2 linked regions of the Methylorubrum populi genome follow. The protein of the gene in region 1 interacts with the protein of each later gene in a pairwise test. Links are inferred from orthologs where the notes say so. Each region holds a gene or a part of one and is shown on either strand. Other genes may lie near its edges.

The links. Proteins that work in one complex are often made in the same cells at the same time.
Region 2: the proteins of MPPM_RS25250 (region 1) and mtgA interact in binary tests that used the Escherichia coli proteins (3 or more experiments, as listed by UniProt). The link is inferred for Methylorubrum populi from one-to-one orthologs.

The regions. Positions count from the first base shown.
Region 1 is NZ_AP014809.1:5,428,382-5,433,236, reverse strand. The notes cover bases 1-2,935. They hold MPPM_RS25250 (peptidoglycan D,D-transpeptidase FtsI family protein), read left to right. Parts: upstream 1-580; coding sequence 581-2,290; downstream 2,291-2,935. Other genes in these bases: MPPM_RS25245 (UDP-N-acetylmuramoyl-L-alanyl-D-glutamate--2,6-diaminopimelate ligase), read left to right, coding at 2,348-2,935; ftsL (cell division protein FtsL), read left to right, coding at 1-387. In the rest of the region: more of MPPM_RS25245, read left to right, coding at 2,936-3,811; MPPM_RS25240 (UDP-N-acetylmuramoylalanyl-D-glutamyl-2,6-diaminopimelate--D-alanyl-D-alanine ligase), read left to right, coding at 3,808-4,855. UniProt on the Escherichia coli protein: Essential cell division protein that catalyzes cross-linking of the peptidoglycan cell wall at the division septum. Required for localization of FtsN.
Region 2 is NZ_AP014809.1:2,900,251-2,907,994, forward strand. The notes cover bases 2,176-4,934. They hold mtgA (monofunctional biosynthetic peptidoglycan transglycosylase), read left to right. Parts: upstream 2,176-3,041; coding sequence 3,042-3,827; downstream 3,828-4,934. Other genes in these bases: MPPM_RS13265 (polyprenyl synthetase family protein), read right to left, coding at 2,176-3,005; MPPM_RS13275 (deoxyribodipyrimidine photo-lyase), read right to left, coding at 3,831-4,934. Also shown: MPPM_RS13255 (thiamine pyrophosphate-binding protein), read left to right, coding at 1-1,590; MPPM_RS13260 (thiol-disulfide oxidoreductase DCC family protein), read left to right, coding at 1,608-2,033; more of MPPM_RS13265, read right to left, coding at 2,043-2,175; more of MPPM_RS13275, read right to left, coding at 4,935-5,234; MPPM_RS13280 (TRAP transporter substrate-binding protein), read right to left, coding at 5,769-6,878; MPPM_RS13285 (tyrosine phosphatase family protein), read left to right, coding at 6,998-7,573; MPPM_RS13290 (branched-chain amino acid ABC transporter substrate-binding protein), read right to left, coding at 7,582-7,744. UniProt on the Escherichia coli protein: Peptidoglycan polymerase that catalyzes glycan chain elongation from lipid-linked precursors. May play a role in peptidoglycan assembly during cell division in collaboration with other cell division proteins.

The DNA of each region.
Region 1 (4,855 bases):
TCGGCGGTCTACGCCTACTCGATCAAGTACGACACGCTCTATCAGGCGGGCCAGGTCTCCAAGCTGAAGACCGCCCTGCACAAGGAGCGGCAGGCCATCGCCGTGCTGCGCGCCGAATGGCAGCTCCTGACCCGGCCCGACCGGCTCCAGGCGGCGGTCGAGCGGCACCTCACCCTCGAGCCCATCGGGGACGGGCATCTCGCCCGGCTCTCCGACCTGCCGAACCGGCCCGACCGCGGTGACGAGATCGGCCGCCTCCTGGCCTCCACGGCGACCCCGACCGCGACGCCGAAGGACAAGCCGGCGAGCGCCCGCGACGAGCCGCGCACGACGGGCTCGGTCACCACCCGCACCGTCTCCACCCGCCCGCCGGCGGTTTCGAGGTAGCGTTCCCGTGTCCCAAGATCCGTCGCACGATCCCTCGCACGATCCGTTGCCTGCTCCCTCGCACGATCCGTCGCCGGAGGGGTCGAGCGCGGTTGCGCAAGATACCGCCCTCTCGCAGGCCGCTCCGGACCCGATTCCGGAGCGCGTGGTGACGAGCGAGCCGCCGGCCACGGCGCTGACGCGGGTCGCCCGGATGATGTTTCGCCTCGCGATCGAGCGGTCGCATGCCCGCGTGGCGCTGGTCGGCCTCGCCTTCACGGCGGTGTTCATGACGATCGGCGTGCGGCTGATCGTGATCGCGGCCACGCCCGCCAACAACAGCGACGAGCACCGCGTGGCGGCCGCCGCCACCACCGCGATCCGTCCGGACATCATCGACCGCAACGGCGAGATTCTGGCCACCGACATCCGCACCGTCTCGGTCTTCGCCGAGCCGAAGCGGATGGCGCGCACCTTCGACACCGACGAGGCAGTGGAACTCCTGACCGCGGTTCTGCCGGAGCTGAACGCCGCGGAGTTGCGCTCGAAGCTGTCCTCGAAGAAGGGTTTCGTCTGGATCAAGCGCGAGATCACGCCGAAGCAGCAGCTCGAAGTCCACCGCCTCGGCATTCCCGGCGTCGGCTTCCTGCCCGACCACAAGCGCGTCTACCCGAACGGGGTGGCGGCGGCGCACATCATCGGCGCGACCAACCTCGACAATATCGGCATCGCCGGGATCGAGAAGTACATCGACAACCGCGGCAACAAGGCGCTCAACGAGTTCGGGCTCGTGGCCAAGCAGACCGACCTCTCGCCGATCCAGCTCTCCCTCGACCTGCGCGCCCAGTTCGCCGTGCGCGACGAGCTCGTGAAGGGCGTGGAGAAGTTCAAGGCGAAGGCCGGCGCCTCAATGATCCTCGACGTGACCACCGGCGAGGTGATCGCGCTCGCCTCCTACCCGGATTTCGACCCCAACGAGCCGAAGGACGCGCTGTCCGACGACCGCATCAACCGGATGAATGTCGGCGTCTACGAGATGGGCTCGACCTTCAAGGCGATGACCCTCGCCATGGCGCTCGATTCCGGCAAGTACAACGTCAACTCGACCTTCGACACCCGCGGCGGCGTGCTGCATTGGGGCCGGCAGAAGATCCACGACTACCACGCCACCGGCCGCGTGCTGACCATGCCGGAGGTGTTCACCCACTCCTCCAACATTGGCTCGGCCAAGATGGCGCTCGGCGTCGGCGTGCCCGGCCACCGCGCCTTCCTCAAGAAGATGGGCCTGCTCGACCGGATGCGCACCGAGCTGCCGGAATCGGCCGCGCCGATCCTTCCGCCGCGCTGGGCCGAGATCAACACCATCACGATCGCCTTCGGCCACGGCATCGCGGTGGCGCCGATCCAGGCGGCGGCGGCGGTGGCGGCGATCATCAACGGCGGCGACCTGATGACGCCAACCTTCCTCAAGAGCGACGAGGCGACCGCGCGGGCGAAGGCGAGCCACGTGCTGAAGCCCGAGGCCAGCGAGGCCATGCGCTTCATCATGCGCCTCAACGCCACCGAGGGCTCGGCCAAGAAGGCGTCGGTCCCGCTCTACTATGTCGGCGGCAAGACCGGCACGGCGGAGAAGGTCATCAACGGGCGCTACGCCAAGAACCGCCTGTTCACGACCTTCATGGCGGCCGCCCCCATGGACAAGCCGAAATACCTGTTCCTGACCATCATGGACGAGCCGCAGGGCCTGCCCGAGACCGGCGGCTACGCCACCGCCGCCTACAATTCCGGTACGGTGACGGGCAAGATCATCGAGCGGGCCGCGCCGATCCTCGGGCTGGCGCCGCGCTTCGACCCGCCGGTCAAGCCCTTCCCGCTCATGGTGAAGCTCGGCGCCTACCATGCGACCATGGTGGACGGACAGTGACGATGGCCTGTACCCGGTCGGCCTGACCCGCACGGACTCTTCCGAGGATTCTTCCCGATGAGCCAGCCGACGCTTGCTGACCTGTTCCCGGAGGCGGACCCGGCGATCGCCGCCCGACCCGTCGCCGGCCTCACCGCCGACAGCCGCCGGGTCGTGCCCGGCGGCGTGTTCGTGGCCGTGCCCGGCACGACCGCCGACGGCCGACTCTTCGCCGCAGCCGCGGCAGCGGCCGGGGCGGTCGCCGTGGCCGGGGAGGGGAGGCGCCCGGCGGACCTGCCCGAGGCGACCGCCTGGATCGAGGTGGCGGAGGCCCGCCGGGCGCTCGCCCTCGCCGCCGCCCGCCTGTCCGGGCGCCAGCCGGAGACGGTGGTGGCGGTCACCGGCACGAGCGGCAAAAGCTCGGTCGCCGATTTCGTACGGCAGATCCTGTCGCGGCTCGGCCGGGACGCGGCCAGCCTCGGCACCGTCGGCATCGTCACGAACCGGGGCGCGGCCTACGGCTCCCTGACGACCCCCGATCCCGTGACGCTGCATGAGACCCTGGCGCGGCTGGCGGAGGAGGGCATCACCGATCTCGCCATGGAGGCCTCCTCCCACGGCATCGAGCAGCGCCGCCTCGACGGGGTCGCGCTGACGGCCGCCGCCTTCACCAATCTCGGCCGCGACCACCTCGATTATCACCCGACGATCGAGGATTATCTCGAGGCCAAGCTCCGGCTGTTCACGACACTGCTGCCGAAAGGCCGCCCGGCCGTCGTCAACGCCGACGGCGCCTATGCCGAGCGCGTCATCGGCACCGCCGATGCCGCCGGGCACGCGGTCCTGACCACCGGACGCGGCGGCGACTTCATCCGCCTGATCGACGCCGGCACGGCTGGCTTCTCGCAGAGCCTGACGCTGGCCCATGGCGGCCGCGATTACCGCGTGCGCCTGCCGCTGGTGGGCGGCTTCCAGGTCGAGAACGCGCTCGTCGCGGCAGGTCTCGCGCTGGCGACGCCGGCGGGCGCGGCCGATCCGGCGGGCGTCTTCGCCGCCCTCGAAGGGCTGACCGGCGTGCCGGGCCGGATGGAGCGGATCGGCGAGGCGAACGGGGGCCTGTGCCTCGTCGACTACGCCCACAAGCCGGAGGCGCTGGAGCATGTGCTGACGGCTTTGCGTCCCTTCGCCAGCGGGCGCCTCGTCGTGGTGTTCGGCTGCGGCGGCAACCGCGACGCCGGCAAGCGGCCGATCATGGGCGCCATCGCCGAGCGCCTCGCCGACCGGGTCATCGTCACCGACGACAACCCCCGCAACGAGGAGCCCGCCGCGATCCGCGCCGCGATCCTCGCCGCGGCGCCGGGCGCGGAAGAGATCGGCGACCGGGCCGAGGCGATCCGGGCCGGCGTGCGCGCTCTGAGCGCCGGCGACGTGCTGGTGGTGGCCGGCAAAGGTCATGAAACCGGCCAGATCGTCGGGTCACGCGTGCTCCCGTTCTCGGATCACGACACCCTGCGCGCCGCGATCGCGGAGTTGAACGGATGAGCGACGCCCCCCTCTGGACCCCGGATTCCCTGGAAGCGGCCACCGGCGGACGCCTGATCGGCGCGCCCCGCGCGGTCACCGGCGCGTCGATCGACACCCGCAGCCTGGAGCCCGGCGACCTGTTCTTCGCCATCCGCGGCGAGGCGCGGGACGGCCACGACTTCGTACCGGCTGCCCTTGAGAAGGGCGCGGGCGCCGCCGTGGTCGCCGCCTCGCGCGCGGCTGAGTTCGAAAAGATCGGTCCGGTGCTGGCCGTGCCGGAGGAGGGCGACGATCCGGTTCTGGAGGCGATGCGCCGCCTCGGCCTGGCCGCCCGCGCCCGCACCGGGGCCGCCATCGTCGCGGTGACCGGCTCCGTCGGCAAGACCGGCACCAAGGAGGCCCTGCGCCACGTGCTGTCGGCGCAGGGGAAAACGCACGCCTCGGTCGCCTCCTACAACAATCACTGGGGTGTGCCGCTGACGCTGGCGCGGATGCCGGCGGACAGCCGCTTCGGCGTGTTCGAGATCGGCATGAACCACGGCGCCGAGATCCTGCCGCTCACCGCGATGGTGCGGCCGGACGTGGCGCTGATCACCACGGTCGAGCCGGTGCATATCGAGCATTTCCGCTCGCTCTCGGCCATCGCCGACGCCAAGGGCGAGATCTTTTCCGGGTTGAAGCCCGGCGGCGTCGCGGTGATCAACCGCGACAACCCGAACTACGAGCGGATGCTCGCCCACGCCCATGCCTCGCGGGCCGGACGCATCATCACCTTCGGCGAGCACGCGGCGGCGGATGTGCGGGCCAACCGCATCCTGACCCGGCCCGACGTCTCGGTGGTCGATGCCACAGTGATGGGCGTTCCCGTCACCTACCAGCTCGGCACGCCCGGCCGGCACGTGGCGATGAACTCGCTCGGCGTGCTGGCCTGCATCCACGCCCTGGGCGCCGACCTCGCCCGCGCCGCCCTGTCGCTGGCGGGCCTGAAGCCGCCGGTCGGGCGCGGCGAGCGCACGGCGCTCCGGATCGAGCAAGGGGCTGGGGAAGCCGAAGCCTTCCTCA
Region 2 (7,744 bases), 2.5 Mb from region 1 along the record:
CCCGGCACGACCGAACTGCCGCTGATCGACGCCCTGACGGACGCGTCCGACATCGCCTACGTCCTGGCGCTGCAGGAGGCGAGCGCGGTCGCCATGGCCGACGGCTATGCCCAGGGCGCGCGACGGCCGGGCTTCCTCAACCTGCATACCGCCGGCGGCCTCGGCCACGGCATGGGCAACCTGCTCAATGCCCAGATCTCCGGCACACCCCTCGTCGTGACGGCGGGCCAGCAGGATTCGCGGCACGTCATCACCGATCCGCTCCTGTTCGGCGACCTGACCACCATCGCCGCCCCCACGGTGAAATGGGCGCGCGAGGTGACGAACGCCGACCAACTCCCGGTGCTCCTGCGCCGCGCCTTCCACGACTGTGCCGCCGCGCCCTCGGGGCCGGTCTTCCTGTCCCTGCCGATGGACGTGATGGAGGCCAAGACGGCCGCGCCGCTCGGCGAGATTTCCGTCATCGACCACCACGCCGTGGCCGGATCTCTCGACCGGCTGGCTGACCATCTCGCGGCGATCGCGCCGGGACGACTCGCCCTGATCGCCGGCGACGAGGTCGATGCCAGCGACGCCTCGGCCCAGGCGGTGCGGCTCGCCGACCTTCTCGCGGCGCCGGTCTACGGCTCGTCCTGGCCGGCGCATATCCCGTTTCCGACCGCCCACCCGCTCTGGATGGGCAACCTGCCGACCAAGGCGAGCGGCATCGCCGAGATCCTGGGCCGCTACGACGCTGTGTTCGCGCTCGGCGGCAAGTCGCTCATCACGGTGCTGTACACGGAAGGCTCGGCGGTGCCGCCGGGCACGGAGGTGTTCCAGCTCTCGGCCGATGCCCGCGACCTCGGCCGCACCTACGCCACGCAGCTCTCGACGGTGGGCAACGTGCGCGCCTCCCTCGACGTGCTGCTGCCGCTCCTGGAAACCCGCGTCGCGCCCCGGGCGGAGACCTATGCCCGCCTGCGCCGAGAGGCCGTCGCCGCCTACGACGCCCGCCGGGCCGCCCTGGAGGCGCGGGCGGATGCCGCCTTCGCCGATCCCGTCATCCATCCCCTCGTCGCCGCCCGCGAGATCGCCCGCGCCGTCGGATCCGACATCGCCATCGTCGACGAAGCGCCCGCGACGCTCGGGCATCTGCGCACGATCCTGCACAGCACTTGGACCCGGCAATATTCCTCGATCCGCGGCGGCGTGCTCGGCTGGGGCATGCCGGCCTCGGTCGGCTTCTCCCTCGGGCTCGATCGGGCGCCGGTGGTCTGCATCGTCGGTGACGGCGCGGCGATGTACTCGCCCCAGGCGCTCTGGACCGCCGCGCACGAGCGGCTGCCGGTGACCTTCGTCGTGATCAACAACGCCGAGTACAACATCCTCAAGCAATTCATGAAATCGCAGACACACTACGCCTCGGTGCGGGCGAACCGCTTCATCGCCATGGATCTGACCGAGCCGCGCATCGACTTTCTTGCACTCGCCGCCTCCATGGGCGTGCCCTCGCGGCGGATCGAGCGGGCCGGGGATGTGGCCGGGGCGGTCGAGGCGGGCATCCGCTCGGGGCGGCCGAACCTCGTGGAAGTGGTGGTCAGCGCGGCGTGACGGTCTCCCCGCACCCGATGCCGCCGACTCTCGTCTTCGATACGGACTGCGTGCTCTGTGCCGGATCGGTGCGGTTCGTGCTGGCGCACGAGCGCGATGAGCGCCTCCACTTCATGGGCGCGTGGTCGACCGAAGGGCTCGCCCTCGCCGCGCAGCACGGCTTCACGGCCGAGGATCTGAACGGCACCTTCCTGCTGGTTCAGGATGGCCGGGCACTGACACGCTCGGACGCTGCACTGGAAGTGGCGCGGCATCTCCGGGCGCCGTGGTGCTGGGCGAGGATAGCGCGGATCCTGCCGAAGCCGCTGCGCGACCGTCTCTACGGCGTCGTGGCACGCTTTCGCTACAGGCTGTTCGGCCGCCGCGAGGATTGTGCCCGGGTGCCGCCGGAACAGCGGCACCGCTTTCAAGGAGTTCGGCCGGTGGATCCGCCGCACCCGTGAGCGAAAAGATCAGGCCTTGCGGGCCACGGTGAAGCGGGCCGCGTCCTTGAGCACCCGCGCCCGCTCGCCCCAGGGGGCGACGGCCTCGTCGCAGAGCGCCACCAGCCGGTCGCACTCGGCGCGCGCGCCGTCGAGGCCGAGGCGGTCGACCAGCGTCGCCTTGCCGGCATCCTTGTCCTTGCCGGTGGCCTTGCCCATGGCTTCCGGCGAAGCCTCGCGGTCGAGGATGTCGTCGGCGACCTGGAAGGCCTGACCCAGCGCCTTGCCGTAGCGCAGAAGCGCCGCCCGCTCGTCGGCATTCGCGCCGCCGACCAGCGCGCCGGCCTCGACGGAGAAGGCGAGGATCGCGCCGGTCTTCATCGCCTGCATCCGCAGGGTGTCGTCGATATCCATATTGGCCGGGCCGAAGCGCCCCTCGGCCGAGAGGTCGAGGAGCTGGCCGCCGACCATGCCGCCGAGGCCGGAGGCGCGGGCGAGCCCGAGCACCAGCTCCGCCCGGATCGCCGGATCGGGCTGCCAGCGCGGATCGGCGGTGACCTCGAAGGCGAGCGTCTGGAGCGCGTCGCCGACGAGGATCGCGGTGGCCTCGTCGTAGGCCTTGTGGACGGTGGGCTTGCCGCGGCGCAGGTCGTCGTCGTCCATGGCCGGCAGGTCGTCGTGGACGAGGCTGTAGCAGTGGACGAGTTCGACGCCGGCGCCGGCGGCGAGCGCCGCATCCTCGGCGCCGCCGAGCATCCGTGCGGTCTCGATGGCGAGGAAGGGGCGCAGGCGCTTGCCGCCGCCGAGCACGGCATGGCGCATCGCCTCCATCAGCCGCGGTGGCCGGGCGATCTCGCCCGCCTGTAGGGTCGGGCCGAGCAGGTCGACGAGGAAGGTCTCGACGGTGTCGGCGACCTGAGCGAGCCTGTGGGTAAAGTCACCCGTATAGGCGTCCGCCTTGACCGAGGGGTGGGAAGCCTGCGTTGAGGTCATCGGAAGGGGCCTGGATCGGGGAGGGGCGGACGCGAGGTGGCGGTGCCGGAGGAGAGCGAGGCGGAACGGCACGGGCGCGACCTGCGACGGATTCCGGCGTCGAGACCCCTCGCGAGGGCCTCCGCCACCCAAAAGTCCGCTCCGAGGCGTCGAACCGGGCTGCGGCGCGCCGCGACCCTGATCACCCTCGCTCCCATTGCCATTCTTGCCTTCACGCTTACGCTCGCGCTCGTCTATAGCGTGGCGACCCCGCCCTCAACCCTGATGCTCGGCCGATGGTTGACACTCCAGGGCGCGCAGCGGGACAGCGTGCCCCTGGAGGCGATCGCGCCGGCCCTGGTCCAGGCGGTGATGGCCTCCGAGGATCAGCGCTTCTGCCTGCATAACGGCGTCGATTGGGGCGCGTTGCGCGAGGTGGTGGACGACGAGGAGGGCCCGAGCCGCGGCGCCTCGACCATCACCATGCAGACGGTCAAGAACGTCTTCCTCTGGCCCGGCCGCTCCTACATCCGCAAGGGTCTCGAGATCCCGCTGGCAGTGATGGCCGACGCGGTCTGGGGCAAGCGCCGGACGATGGAGATCTATCTCAACGTCGCCGAGTGGGGGGAGGGGATCTTCGGGGTCGAGGCCGCCGCCCGCCACTGGTTCCGCAAGAGCGCCCGCGACCTGACCCGCAACGAGGCCGCGCTCCTCGCCGCGGTCCTGCCGAACCCGATCCTGCGCAGCGCCGGCAAGCCGACCCGCGGCGTGCGGGCGATCGCCGGGCGCATCCAGAGCCGGATGGGGCAGGTGGACGGGTTGATGGGGTGTCTGAAGCGCTGAGCGTCAGCCACCTTCCGCCTCGCACAGTCGCGTCACCGCCCGCTCGTAGGCCTTCGCATCGAACTTCCGGAGCGAGTTCTCGCTCTGATAGCGCACACTTCCGAAAATCTTGCGGGTCTGCCAGGGGCGGTCGTGCAGGCCGAAGATCCAGGCGACGTTGGTGAAGGAGTTGGCGTCGCGCCCGTCGAGGAAGTAGCGGTTGTTGAGCCGCAGCGTCCGGGCGAAGGCCTCTTCCGGCGAGGGCGACCATTCGAGGATCTTCTTGCCCCAGTACATGCGCAGCTGGTTGTGCATGTAGCCGGTCTCGCGCATCTCGCGCATGGCGACGTTCCAGTAATGGTCGTGGGTCTTGCCCTCCGCCAGTTCCTCCTCGGAGTAGAGTTTGGGATGCGCGTCGTCGGCATGCTCGGCGAGCGTCTTGCGGGCCCATTCCGGTACGGCGCGGGCGTAATCGTCGTAGCCCTCGGTGTGGAAGACGTGGTTCATCGCCAGTTCGCGCCGGACGATCAGCTCCTCGAGATAGGCCGAGCGGTCGTCGCGGTCGGCGTCCTCCGCGGCGCGGATCGCGAGGGCGATCTCGACCGGCGAGATGTGTCCGAAATGCAGGTAGGGGCTCATATGTGAGGCGGCTCCCGCCTCCGGCTTGTTGCGGCCGGCGCCGTACCCGGCGAAGGCTTCGTCCACGAAGCTGTCGAGGCGCCCGCGCGCCTCGGTATGGCCGCCGCGGAACCGCTGCACCGGGCCGACCGTGGTGTCGAGGGTCAACTTCGCGAGGAGCCTGTCCGGATCGGAGACGTCGAGCCCGTCCTTCAGCTTCAGCCGCTTGATCAACCCCCCGGCGGGATGATCGATCGTCCGCGGCGCCAGCGGTTCGAGATAATCGTCCCAGAGCTTCTGGAGCTTCGGGCGCAGGGTGCGCGCGGCGTATTCGTGCTTGGTCGAGGCAGTCTCGACAGGCACCACCACGTCGCCCTCGAGCTGGACGATCCGGCACTTGGCTCCTCGTTCGATCTCGCCGTACCAGCCTTTCTGGATCGCGAGATAGCCGCGATCGAGCACCAGCAGAGCGGCCCGTTCCGACAGGTCGATGGCGACCTCGGCCGGCGTTCCGCGCCGCAGGAGGAAGGCGATGCCGCGTTTTTCCAGGGCGGCGGCCGCATCCGCGAGGCCCTGCAGCAGGAAGGCGTAGTGCCGGGCATTGGCCTCCGGAAAGCCGTTGGCGCCATCGAGCAGGCCGAAGCAGACGAGAAGCGGGAGCTTGAGGCGGTTGGCCTCCTCGATCGCCAGTTCCAGCGCCGGATTGAACGGGACGCGCATCGACTGCTGCATCAGATACAGCACGTAGTCGCCGCCATCGCGCGGCGGCACGTCGTTCAGAACCCGGATGCGGGCCGGTTGGATCGCCATCGCCCGAAAACGCCCCCGTTTCGACCTGTCGCGCCTCACCTCACCGGCGCAGCGGCCGAATCAGGCTCTGCCGCGTGATTCGGGGTTCGCCCGTCGGCGACCCGAGATCGATCCCGCGTCGGGGCAGGGAATGCACCAGCGCGGCAAACGTTGCATCGTCGGCGCCAGACGCAGCCGGCCGGCTCGAAGCGGGGTTGCCGCCCGATCAGAAATCGCGAGACGATTCAACGATGTGCCGCGCGGCGAAAGCAGATCGCGCGCGCTCGTCTATTGCGAAGCTTGCCGCGAGCATTGCATTCGGGCCGGATGAGGACATGCGGCATTTGAGTGACAGACCCGGTGCGACGTGTGCCTGCACACGCGCAAACGTGATCATTGCCGACCAAGCAGCTTGAAAAATCCCGGGCAAAGATCATTTTGTGCATTGCGGGAACGCGGACGGCGTCCGTGTCCCGCTGCCCTCCTTGGGCGTTTCCTCCCTAGACTTCGGGCCGTCCTTCGGGGCGGCTTTTTTTTGTTTCGAGGCCGGCGCTGTCAGCCGCGGGCGCGGGCGCGGATCATGAAGTTGTCGTAGGTGTACTCGGCCACCTGGAACCAGAGGTACTCCTCGTTCCGGAATGTCTTCATCGCGTCGTAGATCCGCTTGAAGTCCGGGTTCTTGGCCGAAAGGTCGGCATAGACCTCGTTCGAGGCTTTGAGCGCCGCCTCCATCACGTCCTGGGGGAAGGGGCGGAGCTGTGCCCCGCCCGAGACCAGCCGGCGCAGGGCCTGTGGGTTGCGCGCGTCGTAGCGGGCCTGGACATCGGCGTTCACCTGCGCCGCCGCGCCCTGCAGGATGGCGCGGTAGGTCTTCGGCAGGCCTTTCCACGCCTCGGCGTTGATCCAGAAATGCAGCAGGGCGCTGCCCTCCCAGAAACCGGGATAGTGATAGATCGGCGCGACCTTCTGGAGGCCGAGCTTCTCGTCATCGTGCGGGCCGATCCACTCGGCGGCGTCGAGCGCCTTGCTCTCCAGCGCGGCGTAGATCTCCGGCCCCGGCGTCGCCTGCACCGCCGCGCCGAGCTTGGACAGAACCGTGCCGCCGAGCCCGGCGATGCGCAGCTTCAGCCCCTGGAGATCGCCGACCGTCTTGATCTCCTTGCGGAACCAGCCGCCCATCTGCGCGCCGGTATTGCCGCCAGGCAGCGCCACCAATCCGTGTTTGGCGAAGATCTCGGCGAACAGCTCCGATGCGCCGCCCTGGAGCCACCACGCGTTCTGGCCACGGGCGTTGAGACCGAACGGGATGGCCGTGGCCAGTGCGAAGGCCGGAGTCTTGGCCATGCCGAAGCTTGCCGGTGCGTGGCCCATCTCGGCCTTGCCGCTTCCCACCGCGTCGAGCAGCCCGTCGGCGGGGGTCGACTCGCCCGCGGCCGAGACCTGGATCTGGAAGCGCCCGTCGGTCGCCTCGGCCACCGCTCTCGCGAGGCTCTCGGAGGCGCCGAACAGGATGTCGAGGCTGCGCGCATAGGCCGAGGTCAGGCGCCAGCGCAGTTCGGGTGCGGATTGCTGGGCCTGAGCAGGGCTCACCGACGTTCCAGCGGCGCTCAATCCGGCGCCGAGGCCGGCGGTCAGCAGGGCGCGGCGTGGCAGGGTGTTTGACATGGATCTCCCGGGTCGTCCCGATCGGCCGGCCGACCGTTGCCATACACGTGAAGGCGGCCAGCGGGAAACCGGGTCACGCCCCGTCGCCTCCCGCGCGGCGCCGTGATAGCAGGCTTCGCGTGAGCACCGAGAAACTCAGCCTCCACACCGTCTGCGGCCTTGACGAACTCGTCGAGCATCAGGCCCGCGGCGTCAGTCATGTCCTGTCGATCCTCGATCCGGACCGGGCGGATCCGGAGGCGTTCGGTGCTTATGGCACCCATCGGCGCACCATCCTGCGCTTCCACGACGCCATCGAGCCGGCGCCGGGCGTCGTCCTGCCGGAGCGCGGGGACGTCGAGAAGATTCTGGCCTTCGGGCGCGAGGCCATCGCCGATGGCGGGGAGATCCACATCCTCGTCCACTGCCATGTGGGCATCTCGCGCTCGACCGCGGCGCTGGCGACCCTGTTCGCCGAGGCCGAGCCCGAGACGCCGGCCGAAGACCTCATCGCCCGCCTCCACGCCCAGCGGGAGAAGGCTTGGCCGAACGCGCGCATGATCGCCTTCGCCGACGAGATGCTCGGACGCCGGGGCAGCCTCAGCGAGGCTGTGCGCCGCCTGCACGGCCTGCAACTGCGCAAGCGCCCCCATCTCGATCAGGTGATGCGCGATCTCGGTCGCGGTGCGGAGGTCGACGCGGCCCTGCGTGGCTGATCCTCGGCTCAGTTCGATTTGGCCGGGGTAAAGTTGCCGTCACGCCAGACGTAGAGCACGTAGCCCTGGGCGGTGATGTCGCCCTTGGCGTCGAAGCCGACCGGGCCGAGCACCAGATCGAAGCGCTCGCTGTGCAGCGCCTTGGCGATCGCAGCCGGTTCCGTGCTGTGG